One region of the Paraburkholderia sp. J69-1 genome, then DNA from elsewhere that is predicted to be linked to it. Evidence: riboswitches for the same ligand, from Rfam matches in the RefSeq annotation. Region 1 holds a riboswitch; each other region holds the start of a gene.
What was found. Region 1 has a riboswitch for glycine ahead of U5A67_RS24065 (trimeric intracellular cation channel family protein). Riboswitches for the same ligand answer to the same signal wherever they lie in the genome.

Region 2: linked by a shared signal. The riboswitch ahead of gcvT (glycine cleavage system aminomethyltransferase GcvT) and the one ahead of U5A67_RS24065 (trimeric intracellular cation channel family protein) in region 1 are both predicted to bind glycine.
Region 3: linked by a shared signal. The riboswitch ahead of U5A67_RS06455 (D-amino acid dehydrogenase) and the one ahead of U5A67_RS24065 (trimeric intracellular cation channel family protein) in region 1 are both predicted to bind glycine.

Annotation. Positions count from the first base shown of each region.
Region 1 is NZ_CAJMZG010000013.1:209,700-214,235, reverse strand. Features, by position in the region: gene U5A67_RS24080 (hypothetical protein) at 1-736, shown strand, start outside; gene U5A67_RS24075 (TAXI family TRAP transporter solute-binding subunit) at 797-1,897, shown strand; gene U5A67_RS24070 (surface-adhesin E family protein) at 1,913-2,314, opposite strand; partial or broken gene U5A67_RS24065 (trimeric intracellular cation channel family protein) at 2,325-2,976, opposite strand; glycine riboswitch at 3,196-3,285, opposite strand; gene U5A67_RS24060 (ABC transporter transmembrane domain-containing protein) at 3,421-4,536, shown strand, end outside.
Region 2 is NZ_CAJMZG010000004.1:349,868-354,403, forward strand. Features, by position in the region: gene gcvP (aminomethyl-transferring glycine dehydrogenase) at 1-994, opposite strand, end outside; gene gcvH (glycine cleavage system protein GcvH) at 1,065-1,445, opposite strand; gene gcvT (glycine cleavage system aminomethyltransferase GcvT) at 1,527-2,645, opposite strand; glycine riboswitch at 2,756-2,888, opposite strand; glycine riboswitch at 2,924-3,015, opposite strand; gene U5A67_RS09840 (hypothetical protein) at 3,284-3,652, opposite strand; gene U5A67_RS09845 (oxidoreductase) at 3,829-4,536, opposite strand, start outside.
Region 3 is NZ_CAJMZG010000003.1:160,225-164,760, forward strand. Features, by position in the region: gene U5A67_RS06440 (GlcG/HbpS family heme-binding protein) at 1-42, opposite strand, end outside; gene U5A67_RS06445 (GntR family transcriptional regulator) at 220-948, shown strand; gene U5A67_RS06450 (porin) at 1,168-2,277, shown strand; glycine riboswitch at 2,458-2,548, shown strand; gene U5A67_RS06455 (D-amino acid dehydrogenase) at 2,714-3,982, shown strand; gene U5A67_RS06460 (4-hydroxy-tetrahydrodipicolinate synthase) at 3,891-4,536, opposite strand, start outside.

The sequences.
Region 1 (4,536 bases):
AATCCAGCGGCGCGCCTTCCCTAAAATCCTCTTGCTTGTTTTGCTGTTTCTGGCGCTTGCGTATGCGGCGTATCTGATGCTTGGCGGCGCGCGCAAGCCAGGTGACGCGGGCGATGCGGGCGAAGGCCAGGGCATTCATTCGCTGGTCGGAAAGATTTTGCCCTACTTGCCACGCAGCCGTTCGAGTTCGACCGACACCAATTCGACAAGCACCAATTCGAGCGCCGATACCCCACCCGCCGACGTTCCCAAGCCCGTCGCCGTACCGCAATTCAAGGACGTGCCCGATAGCCTGCGCGCGGCGCACGCCGGTCTCGCGACCAACGATTTGTCTGACGCAAAAGCCGCCGACGAAGCCGCACTCGCACACGACGCGCAAAACAGCGACGCGCTGGCCATCCAGCGCGACATCGCCGCGCGCGAGCAACGGCGCGACAGCGCGCTGCAAAACGCCGACCGCTGCGTGAACCAGCGCGACTGGGGCTGCGTGCAGCAACAGGCCTCCGAAGCGCTCGCCATCGATTCGAGCAGCCAGCAGGCGCAGTCGTTGATGGAGCGCGCGATTCTGTCGACCGCCTGGGCACCGGCTGCATCGGGCGCTGCGGCTCCTGCAGCCAGCGCGCCCAACCCGACACACACGCCCGCCGCCGCGAACGACAGCGGCGCGGATGCGCGCGAGCGCGCCATTCTGCAAAACGGCTGGAAGTCTCCTGCACAGCCCGGCAATACCCAATGACCTCGCGCCCCAACCCGATCGCAATCTGCCGTCCATCACATCCAATGCGGGAGAGTGACCATGCTGAAGACGACTCTAGCGGCAATGGCGGGGTTGATCGCCCTGCTCTTTTCGGCGTTCGCCATAGCCGCTGCGGCTGACGCGCACTACAAGATCACGACCGGGCCGGAACGCGGCACGTATATCCAGATCGGCCAGGATCTCGCCAAATGGGTCGCGCAGCCCGCAGGCATCGATCTGGAAGTGCTGCCCTCGAAAGGCTCGGCGGAAAACGTGCAGCGCATGCGTTTCGAGCCTGGCGTGAAACTCGCGCTCGTGCAGTCCGATGTCTATCAGGCTTATGTCGATATGGCCAATTCCGGCAATCAGGACGCCGGCACGACGATTCGCCCATTGCGTCTGATCATGCCGCTTTACGACGAAGAGATTTATTTCGTCGTCCGCAATGATTCGCCGATGAAGAGCATCAACGAGATCAAGGATAAGGTCATGAGCGTCGGGCTGATCGGCAGCGGCACGGCGCAATCGGCCACCACGCTGTATCGCCTGATGTTCGGCCAGCCGATTCCCGATCAGAACGCGCAGCATCTGAGCAACGAAGATGCGCTGGCCGCGCTGATCGTCAAGAAGATCGACGTGGCGATTATCGTCGCCGGTCAGCCCGCGAAACTTTTTACCGACATGAATCCGAATCTGCTGCAGCAGATCCGTTTCCTGCACGTCGATCCGGCCGCGCCGGAAACCGCGCGCGCGAAACAAACCTATTTCCCCGCGACGATTCACACCTCCAGCTACCCGAACTGGCTCAAGGAAGATGTGCCGACGTGGACGGTCAAAGCCTTTCTCGTCACCTACGATTACAACCTGCGCGATACGGTCGGCAATCTGCGGCGTTTTGCCGATTCGCTCTGCGTGAACTTCGACAATCTGCAGGAGCACGGCCATCCGAAATGGAAACAGGTCAAGCTGGAACTGCCTGGACTCGGTAGGGGATGGCAATACTATCAGCCGGTCGAGCGGCGCCTGAAGGCGTGCTTCGCGCATCGCGCCGCGACGCAGGCGGCCGCCGGTGCGGGCGCGCAGCCACGCGCCCCCGCGCAGGTGGTCAATGGCCGGCCGTGTTCGGATCAGGAGCGCCTGCTGCTGCTTTGCGGCAAGTGAAGCGAAACGCAGGCTTCATCCACGCGAAGCGCAGGCGATCTTCATCAACGTGCGGGCCGGCCCCACGGGGTCGACCTGCTCGAAACGAATCTTCGGTTCGACCGCCCGCGCGATTTCATCGCCGTTCGCATCGTAGGCCAGCAGGCTCGCCAGGCCAACTTTGCGCGCCGTGCAGCGGAACGCGAATAAGGCGCGATCGTGGGTTTCCTGCTTCGCGCCAATCAGATTGGGCGGGTCGAACTCTGTGCGCGTCCACACCTTGACGATGCCTGCTTCGGCGGCAATCGAGGAAGCGTCGTAATAGATCGTCGCGCCGGAATCGTGTGAGAGCACGCGCCACTGCACGGCGTGGGCCGCAGCCGCGTAAAACAGCAAACCCATGCAGCCGGTCGTGGCGGCGAATTTCCCGACGCTCACTGCGATGGAATCAATCGTGCAACGCGCCACGCTTTCCTCCTGCATTGCTGCGTTGAGCCAGTGCAAAAACCGGCAAACGCCAACCGCGCCAGCGCGGTCAGGCGCAAGGATAAACCGGCCATAAAACTCATGGCGGTATTCAGATCGGTATCGACGCCGGCGCTGCGCAACAGCAGAAAAAGCCCCGCCGTCAGCAGCGAAACGCTCGCATACATCTCGTGGCGAAACACAATGGGCACGCGATTGCACAGCACATCGCGCAATATGCCGCCGACGATGCCCGTCGCCAGACCCGCCATCATCACGACCGGCACGCGATATTCCATCGTCAAAGCGACATTGCAGCCGATCAAGGTGAACGCCATCAGACCCATTGCATCGAGTACGAGAAATATCGTTTGCAGATGTCGAAGATATGGCGCGATCAGCATCGTCAGCAAACCCGCGCACAGCACGAGATACAGATAAGCGGGATGCTGGGTCCACGCGACCGGAAAATGGCCGAGAAAGATATCGCGAACCGTGCCGCCGCCCAGTGCGGTAACGAACGCAATCACCAGAACGCCAAACACGTCGAACACGTCGAACTTGCGGCGGCCAGCGGCCAGCGCGCCGGTCATGGCTTCGGCGGTAATGGCAAGGAGATAGATGTAATTCAGCATGCTGCGCACCTCGGTAAAACGAGCGGCAGCGGGAACGACAACAGCAGAAAAAGCATAAGAACCTGGAAAAGAACAGGGTGCGCGATGCACACCTCGAAAGCCTCTCCCTCTGTCCTTTTACCTGAGAGTTTGGGCTCGTTACGAGCCTGCCCCTTCGGTGGACCGCGATCCTTGCACGCGCATCGATCGCGTGAATCGCAGCCTCTCTCCAGTCGGCGAAATTCTCTCGTGGTACATGTGCCTGAGCGATTCCGGGAGCTTGCGCCTTCGGCGGAGGCACAGATGGCCTCTCTCTCCCACGAAAGAGTCGGCGCAATTATCGGTGTCGATAAAGCTTCGTGTCAAATACGCGACGATGCGATGTCCGCGCACGGCCTGGAGTCCATTGAACGATAATCGCGTTTCAACGCCCATCGATGCCCTCTCGCGAGGGCGAGGAAATCCATGCCAGACGCCGCTCCCCGCTCCGCCCGCATCACCCCGTTGTTCGCCCTCTTGCCTTTCCTGCGGCCTTATGCGGGGCGCTGGGCGCTGGCGTTTCTCGCGCTGCTGACATCGGCGGGCGCCACGCTCGCGCTGCCCGTGGCGTTCAAATATCTGATCGACCGCGGCTTCGCGAGCGGCGAGCGCACGCATATCGACCGCTATTTCATCGCGCTCTTTATCGTCTCGCTGATACTCGCGGCGGCGACGGCCCTGCGCTTCTATTGGGTTTCGTGGCTTGGCGAGCGGGTCACGGCCGATTTGCGCCGCGCGGTCTACGACCACGTCATGCGCATGAGCCCGGAATTCTTCGAGACCACGCAAACCGGCGAAGTACTCTCGCGGCTAACCACGGATACGACCTTGATTCAGGCCGTAGTCGGCACGAGTCTGTCGCTTGGTTTGCGCAACGCGCTGCTGACGATCGGCGGCGTGACGATGCTGGTGACGACGAGTCCGGTGCTATCCGCCTATATCATCGCGACGCTGATCGTGGTGGTCGCGCCCATCGTTATTTTCGGGCGCCGCGTGCGGCGTCTGTCGCGCGCGAGTCAGGACAAGGTGGCCAATGCAAGCGCACTGGCCGGCGAAGTGCTCAACGCCATGCCCACCGTGCAGTCGTACACGCAGGAAAATTACGAAGCGCGGCGCTTTGGCGGCGCAGTGGAAACGGCCTTTGAAACAGCACTCACGCGCATTCGCGCACGGGCGGGGCTCTCCGCCGTGGTGATCGTTTTCGTGTTCGCGGCGATTGTGTTCGTGCTGTGGCTGGGCGCGCAAGCGGTACTGGCCGGGCGCATGACGGCGGGCCAGTTGTCCCAGTTCATCCTTTACGCAGTATTCACGGCGGGCGCGGTGGGCGCGGTCGCCGAAGTCTGGGGCGATCTGCAACGCGCCGCCGGTGCCACCGAGCGTCTGCTGCAACTGCTGGCCGCGCGTTCGCCGGTTGTGGAAGCCGCCGCGACCGTGCCGCTGCCGGCACAAGGCGAAGGCATCCGCTTCGAGAATGTGAGCTTTTCGTATCCGTCGCGCGCAGGCGTGGCTGCACTCGACGGCTTTACGCTCGATGTGCGTCCC
Region 2 (4,536 bases), on a different contig from region 1:
CGAGGCGCAGCGCCGGGTTGCCGTTCGCATCGACGGTCACGCCCACGAGGCGGCCCGGCATCTGGCGCTTGAATTCGTCCTTCACCGCGAGATAAGCGGCGTGCGGGCCGCCGAAGCCCATCGGCACGCCGAAACGCTGCGAGTTGCCCACGGCCACGTCCGCGCCCCATTCGCCGGGCGGCGTGAGCACGGTGAGCGCGAGCAGATCGGCGGCGGCGATCACCGCGCCGCCTGCAGCGTGCACGGCCTGGGCGAGTTCGCGGTAATCGCGCACATCGCCGTTCGCGCCCGGGTATTGCAGCAGCACGCCAAAAGCGCCTGCCTGCGCAGCGTCAGCCGCCGGACCGACCTTGACTTCGATGCCGATCGGTTTTGCCCGCGTCTGCACGACTTCGATGGTCTGCGGCAGCACATCGTCGGCGACAAAGAACACGTTCGACTTCGACTTGCCCACGCGCTGCACGAGCGTCATGGCTTCGGCGGCGGCGGTGGCTTCGTCGAGCAGCGAGGCGTTCGAGATCGCCAGACCCGTGAGGTCGACGATCATCTGCTGATAGTTGAGCAGGGCTTCGAGGCGGCCCTGCGAGATTTCCGGCTGATACGGCGTGTAAGCCGTGTACCAGGCCGGATTTTCGAGCACGTTGCGCAGGATCACGGCCGGCGTATGCGTGTCGTAGTAGCCCTGCCCGATGTACGAGCGGAACACCTGGTTCTTGTCGGCGAGCGCGCGCAGGGCGGTGATCGCTTCGGCTTCCGAGCGCGGTTGCGCGAAGGGCCCAAGCGGCAGCGTTTCCTTGCGGCGGATCTGCGCCGGAATCACCGCGTCCATCAGCGCGGCGCGCGAGGCAAAGCCCAGCGCATCGAGCATCGCCTGCTGGTCGGCCGTATCGGGGCCGATGTGACGGGCGGCGAAGGCGTCGTGGGCTTCGAGTGCCGCGAGCGAAATAGCCGAGGGCGAGGTGTTCATCAGACGATCCGGGTGTTCGAGCTTCATGAAATTTCCTGCCGGCGGGCGGCGCGAGGCCCGTCAGGAGCCTCGCGCCGCCGCGCCGATGCGGTTGGGGTTAAGCGCCGATTGCCTTTTCGTAGGCGGCGGCGTCGATCAGCCGGTCAGGCGTGGCGTCTGCGGCGGGCTTGATCTTGAAGAGCCACGAGTCATAGGGCTCGCTGTTGACGTCTTCCGGGGTATCGACGAGTTCGGCGTTCGACGCGACGATCTCGCCCGCGACCGGTGCGTAGATGTCCGAAGCGGCCTTGACCGACTCGATCACGGCGACCGCTTCATCGACGTGGACCTTGCGGCCGGGTTCCGGCAGTTCCAGGAAGACGATGTCGCCCAGCGCCTGCTGCGCGTGATCGGTGATGCCGACGGTCAGCGTGCCGTCGGCTTCGGTGCGGACCCACTCGTGCGATTCGGTGTATTTCAGATCGGCCGGGATGCTCATGGTTGCTCCAGTGCGTGGTTGCTTATAGGGCTTGAAAAGAGGGAGGCGTGCGCGGCGTGAAGCCTGTCTATGCGGACAGGATCAGGCGACCATTACCTTGCCGTTGCGCACGAACGGGAGTTTTACCACGCTTGCGGGAAGGGCCTTGTCACGGATCTGCACCTGCACGGCGTCGCCCGGCTGCACGCCCGCGGGCACGCGCGCGAAGGCGATCGATTCCTGCATCGTCGGCGAGAAAGTGCCGCTCGTGATCTCGCCTTCGCCCTGCGCCGTGAGGACCTTCTGGTGGGCGCGCAGCACGCCCGCGGCCTTGCCGTTTTCCTTATGCAGGATCAGGCCGACGAAGGTCGAACGCGTGCCATTGGCTTCGAGCGCGGCGCGGCCGGTGAAGTCGCGCGGCTCTTTCATGTCGACGGTCCAGGCGAGGCCCGCGTCGAGCGGCGAAACGCCTTCGTCCATGTCCTGGCCGTAGAGATTCATGCCGGCTTCGAGGCGCAACGTGTCACGTGCGCCCAGGCCGCAGGGCTTCACGCCCTGGCGTACCAGCGCATCCCAGAGTTCGCAGACGGCGGCGGCCGGCACGACGATTTCGAAGCCGTCTTCGCCGGTGTAGCCGGTGCGCGCGATCATCAGCTCGCCGAACGGCGTCGCTTCGATCTTCGCGGCATTGAAAGGCTTGAGCGTTTCGGAGGCGCTGCGCGAGGAGGGCGCAACCTGCCAGACTTTTTCGCGGGCGTTCGGGCCCTGCACGGCGACGATCGCCAGATCGCGGCGCGGCGTGATGGTCAGGCCAAAGCCGCCTTCGGCGTTGAGCTTGTCGAACCAGGCGATGTCTTTTTCGGCGGTGCCCGCGTTGACGACGGTGCGGAATGCATCGTCGGCGAAGTAATAGACGATCAGGTCGTCGATCACGCCGCCTTCGGGGTTGAGCATGCAGGAGTAGAGCGCCTTGCCCGGCACCGTCAGCTTGGCGACGTTGTTGGCGAGCGCGCGGGCGAAGAACTCGCGCGCCTTCGCGCCGGCGAAATCGACCACGCACATGTGCGAGACGTCGAACATGCCGGCGTCGGTACGCACGGCGCGATGCTCGTCGATCTGCGAGCCGTAGTTGACGGGCATGTCCCAGCCGCCGAAGTCGACCATACGGGCATTGAGCGCGCGGTGCGTGTCGTTCAGCGGGGTGCGTTTGAGTTCGGTCATGGGGCCTCAGGCGGTCGCGAGGTTTCGTGCGGAATTCACGTGATTTCGCGCGAAAACGAAAAAGGCCATGCAGGAAACGCCGCCGGCACAATGCCCGTGGTCGTTTCCTGCATGGCCCCTCTGTCCTCGATACCTGAGAGATTGCGCCTCGAAAGACGCGCGCCCCTTCGGTGGGCAGCCTGAACGTCCGGGTGCGTTACGATCCGCGCCGCCGTCCTACTGCCGCTCTCCAGAGTTGCGGACCTGAGTGCCGATTCGCCTGTGGCGATCCAGCGGTCCGGCGCGCACGGTCCTTTTGCCTGAGAGTTTGTGGGTTGCCCCTTCGGCGGCGCCATCCGACTTCGACGGCGCGCTCTCCCGACGCGCGCAGCGATTGTGCTGGACGCCGTGGGGCTGTGTCAATCCGGAAAAAATGGGTTTCGGGGCGGCGGGTAGCTACGCGCTAAAGGCTGCGATGGCCGCCTGGCAAGGGTTTGCGCGAGGGCGTTTGTGCTCGCCGTGCTCGCGCAGACGGGCGATTTTTGGCTTGCGATCTGGCCCGCTTGGTTCGTTTGGTTCGTTCGGTTCCAGCGCGCGCGCAAAAGAAAACGGGCCGCGCGAAGGCGGCCCGTTTCGTCAAGCGATGCGCTGCGGCGGATTTATTCGCCGATCGCGCGCGCCGCCGTATCGAGTTCCTGATTCAGCACGTGCTGTTCGTCGCCCGAAATGCCGCCGCCATGCTGGGCGGCCATGTCATGCGCTTCGCCGCGAATGGTGTCGAGACGGTGATGCAGCGCGCCACCCTGGGGCGGCGGGTAGTAGCCCTGATTCACGCGGTTGTCGATGCGATGGCTCAGGTTGTCGATGCGCGCATCGATTTGATGCAGACGGTCCACGGCCACTTCATGCGGATTCGGGCCGCTGCGTACCGCGGGCTGGTTGACGACGCACGCGGCGAGCGTCGAAACCAGCGCGCTCGCGGCGGCGAATTGAACGGTACGGCGGAAGGCACGGTTGATACGGGTCATTGCTTCGACTCTCCTTGTGGTCATTGCTGCTCTTTTTGGCGTTGTACGTCGGCAAACGTCCCGCGCGCGCGGTGCGATGACCGCGCGGCTTGCGGCAGATGTAACCGTTTGTATGGACCTTTCAGCCGCGTCGGCGGACTGCAAGGTAGCGACGCTCTAGCCACAAGCCTCAAGGCTCAGGCAGCACGCGAAAACGCGATCGTGCGGCCTTCGGCTGCGCTTTGCATGGCCAGTTCGACGATCGTCATCACGTCGATGGCGTCCTGCGGGCTCACCGGGAACGGCTGGCCGTCGCGGATCGCGGCAGCCAGCGCGCGGTACAGATCGGCGTAATTGCCGGCTGCGTTGGGCACTTCGCGCTCCGACTCCTGGCCGTCGTCGGCCATGGTGTGCAGGCGGCCGGCCTCGTTGCCAGCGCCGAAACCGGGTTGGCCGGGGCGCAGGCCCGCCTTCAACTGGTCTTCCTGGGTATCGAGGCCGTTCTTCAGGTAGCTGCCGCGCGTGCCGTGGATCGCGAAACGCGGCGCGTAGGCGGCCAGCGCGCTTGCGTGCAGTACGGCGTCGAGACCGTCGTAACGCAGCACGATATGTGCGTAATCGGGCGCGCTGGCGTTGTCGCGGCGCGTGTGCACGAAGGCCGTCACCGCTTGCGGCGCGCCGAACAGGGCCAGCGTCTGGTCGATCAGATGCGGGCCGAGATCGTAGAGCAGGCCGCCGCCGCGCGTGGCGTCCTCGCGCCAGCGCTGACGCACCAGCGGGCGGAAGCGGTCGAAGTGCGATTCGTAATGCGTGACGCGGCCAAGCTCGCCGTTTGCGATCAGTTGTTTGACGGTGAGGAAATCGCCATCCCAGCGGCGATTGTGGAAGGGCGCGAACACCAGACC
Region 3 (4,536 bases), on a different contig from region 1:
GGTGGCAATGCGGTTGGCCTGATCCAGCGTCAACGTCTCCATCTTTCCTGTCTCCTGCATGCGTCTAGCGATTCGATCTGTCGATGATCATAATATATACAAAACGTCGATGTCGATAATTTTGTGTATTTACATGGGGAAAACCCCATAGCCTAGCAAGGCAGCAGGAAACATTCGCGGATCGGATATACTTTCTCGCAAACGAAACATTGCAGAGGTGTGAACTTGTCCCGCACAGTGACTTATCCCGCGACACCCGCGGGCGCGGGCGGCGCAAGCGCCGCCACGCTGGCCACGAACCTGTATGACCGCATCCGCGCCGACCTGCTCGACGGCAAGCTCGAACCGGGGCGCAAGCTTCAGATCGAGTTTCTGTGCGACCAGTATCAGGCCGGACAGACGCCCGTGCGAGAAGCGCTCAATCGCCTGACCTCGGACGGCCTGGTGGAGCGGCGCGACCAGCGCGGCTTCGCGGTGGCCGGCATCAGCGCGAGCGATCTGCAGGAAATCACCCGAACGCGCTGCTGGCTGGAGGAAGTCGCGCTGCGCGAGGCGTTCGCAAGCCGCTCGGTCGAGTGGGAAGAGGAAGTCGTGCTGGCCTATCACCGGCTTTCGAAAGTGCCGCGCTCGCTCAGCGACAGCGAGTACAAGGAGAACCCCGAATGGGAGCGCCGTCACCGCGAATTCCATCGCGCGCTGATCGGCGGCTGCCAGTCGCGCTGGCTCATCAACTTCTGCGAGCAACTGGCCGACCAGCTTTATCGCTATCGCCAGCTTTCGGTGCGGCGCGTGTTTCCCAAACGCCATGAAGGCGCCGAACACAAGTCGATGCTCGACGCCGTGGTGGCCGGCGACGCCGCGCTCGCCATCCAGTTGCTGACCACGCACTACCGCCAGACCGCGGACATCATCCTCGCGGACGCCGATCTGTTCCCGCCTTCGCGCTAAGCCGTCCGGCCAGGCGCGCTCCCCGTTTTTCCCCTTCCAGAGCCGTTCCGTGCGCCCTTCGAGGCATACGGAACGCGTTCGCGCGTTTTTCGCCCATCGAATACATAACCTGGTGTTTTCGATAGTTTTGTATATTTTTTGTTGACCAAGCTTCGCTCGTACACAAAACTCTTGTTTCCACAGAGCGCTGCATTTCGACGGCGCCATTCAGGAGACACCGTGAAGCCCCAATCCGCAACCTTCGCCACCACCGCTTTGGTCACGCTGGCCGCCGCCGCGCTCGGCACGCCTTGCGCCCACGCTCAATCGTCGGTCACGCTCTACGGCATCGTCGATACCGCCATCCAGGTCGCCAACACGGGCGGCCAGACCGTCGTGCGCGAAGCGTCCAGTTCCGTCGCGCCTTCGCGCTGGGGTTTCTTCGGCAAGGAGGATCTGGGCGCGGGCTATACCGTCGTCTTCAAGCTGGAAAACGGCTTCAACGTGAATTCGGGCGCGTTGGCCAGCAGCACAGCGCTCTTCAACCGCGAGGCGTGGGTTGGCATCCGCGGTCCGTTCGGGCAGATTCAGGCGGGCAACAACTACACGCCGCTGTTCCTGAGCTACGTGACCTATTCGATCGGCGAACTCAATGCGCTGGCCTGGGGCAACGCCACCAACAATTACGTGTTCGTGCCGGTCGCGCGCACGGCGAACTCGCTGCGTTATGTGTCGCCGGAAATCGCGGGCTTCACGCTGCGCGCGCTCTATGCACGCGGCGCGAACGGATCGGGCGGCGTGCCGGCGTCGCTGGGCGACACGCTTTCGGCTGGCATGAACTTCAAGGCAGGCGCGTTTTCCGCCGATGTCGATTATCTGCAGCAGCGTTTCGCGCCCACCGCCACGCTCACGACCAGCACGCAAGTCGGCACCGGGCGCTATTACCTGATCGGCGCGTCATACGATTTTGGCGCCGTGAAAACCGCCGCGCTTTATCAGATGCACCGCAACGCCACCGGCGTGAGCAGTTCGATTTCGAGCGCCTACGCCACGCCCAATCACGACTTCTACGAAGTGAACGCCTTGATCCGCCATGTTGCGGGCGGTTCGCTGCTGGCGAGCTTCGGCCAGTACTGGCTGCGTTCGGGCGGCGACGGCCACGCGCTCTCGTGGGCCTTGCGCTATGACTATCTGCTGTCGAAACGCACGGGCTTTTATGCGGGCGTGGCGGGCGTGCGCAACCACGGATCGACGGCATTTACCGTGACCGATGCAGCCGGCCCAGGCATCGCCGTGGGCGCGGGCAAAAACATCACGACGGAAATCATCGGTCTGGTGCACAACTTCTGATACGCGGATTAACAGCGATGGCGGATGCCGCGGGCAAGCCGCGCGAATCGGTGCCGCACGCGTGCCGATAGAACGACATCGCGCTGCGCGATAGAAAATCTATCGGCGAAACATCGCAGAGCGAATTTTGAAAAAGCGGTTGCCGTGAGCACTCTGCCCCGCTAATCTTGAGGCGTTCTCACACGCTGCATGGAAGAGATCGTCCTACCGGAACGACGCCGACGGAGCAACCGCCCCGGAAACTCTCAGGCAAAAGGACCACGCAGCCGGAACATCTGGAGAGCGGCGCATCGCAACGATGGCGCCCACCGAAGGGGAGCCTCGCGCGCCGTAAGCACGCAGGCGAAACTCTCAGGTACATGGACAGATGGGGCATCGGCGCCGGTTGCAATCGGCCGGCGATGCCTAATGCGCTTCACGCACTCTGGACCATGTCATGTCACGAATCGCCGTTATCGGCGCCGGCATTACCGGCGTCACCACCGCCTATGCACTCGCACGGCGCGGCCATAGCGTCACCGTTATCGATCGTCACCGCTATGCCGCGATGGAAACGTCGTTTGCGAACGGCGGCCAGCTATCCGCCAGCAATGCGGAAGTCTGGAACAGCCGCGCCACGGTGCTAAAAGGCCTGCGCTGGATGATGCGGCGCGATGCGCCGCTGCTGATGAATCCGCGCCCCAACTGGCATAAATACTCGTGGATTGGCGAGTTTCTGCGCCAGATTCCAAACTACCGCAGCAACACGATCGAAACGGTGCGGCTCGCCATTGCGGCGCGCGAACATCTCTTTTCGATTGCGCAAAGAGAGTCCATCGATTTCGATCACGAACAGCGCGGTATTTTGCACTTCTATGCAACGCAAAAGGAATTCAATGCCGCGACGAAAGTGAATACGCTCTTGCGCGAAGGCGGACTCGACCGGCGCGCCGTCACGCCCGACGAAATCCGCGCTATCGAACCCACGCTTCAGGGCGACTTCTTCGGCGGCTTCTTTACTGAATCCGATTCCACCGGCGATATTCATAAATTCACGCGGGGTCTCGCGCAAGCCTGCGAGCGTCTGGGCGTGGCGTTTCAATATGACACAAGCGTGCAATCGATCGTCGATGCTTCAAGCGGCAAGGTTGAAATCGCTTCCGTGCGCGACGCCTTGCCTTCGACATCCACATTCGACCGCGTCGTGATTTGCGCGGGTGTAGGCAGCCGCGCTCTGGCCGCGCAGGTGGGCGATCACGTCAACGTTTATCCCGTGAAAGGCTATTCGATTACCGTGTGTCTGGACGACGAAGCGAGCCGCGCCTCCGCACCGTGGGTAAGCCTGCTCGACGACGCGGCGAAAATCGTCACGAGCCGGCTGGGCGCGGATCGTTTTCGCATCGCCGGTACGGCAGAAATCAATGGCGCGAATCGCGATATCCGCTCGGATCGCATCGAGCCGCTGGTGCGCTGGGCGCGTGAGCACTTCCCTGCGATCTCGACTTCGCGCGTGATCCCGTGGGCGGGTCTGCGGCCGATGCTGCCCAGCATGCTGCCGAAGGTCGGACGCGGGCGGCAGCGCAACGTCTTCTACAACACGGGGCACGGGCATCTGGGCTGGACGCTTTCGGCGGCTACGGCCGATGCTGTCGCGTCGCTGGTTGACGAAGACGTCGCAGCAACGCGTGCGCCGCTTGTTGCGCAGGCGGCTGCGGCTGGCCGATAAGCGCCCGCAATTCGTCGAGTTCGATGCGCGCCGCTGCGAGGCGGCGCACGAGAGTCTCGTCGGCGGGTGTGATGGGCATGCGCGTTTCGGCGCGCAGGCTTGCGTCGAGCGACATCATCGCCTTGATTGCGCTGGGGTTGGGCGCGGCAAATAGCAACCGTAGAACCGGTTCGAGATGCGCGAATAACTGCGTTGCTTCCTCTGCCTGCCCTGCGTTGAAAAGCTGTTGCACGTGTGCGAGCAGATCGGCACACACGTGGGCGCTCGCCAGAATGCCGCCGGTTGCGCCTGCACGCAGGCAATCGAGAAACGCATCGTCGTTGCCGCACAACATGGCGATGGGTAGCGCGCCGAACGCATCGAAGCGTTCGCGCGCGCATGCCTTGATTGCCTTGATTGCCTTGATATTAGGAATACGTATTAATTCGGAAACTGTCTCCGCAAAAATACCAACCCCAGTTCGATGCGGCACATCGTAAAGCACGATATCGCGCCCGGTGACCTGAGCCGTCTGAGTGAAATGCCAAAGCAGCCCAGCCTGATTCGGGCACAGA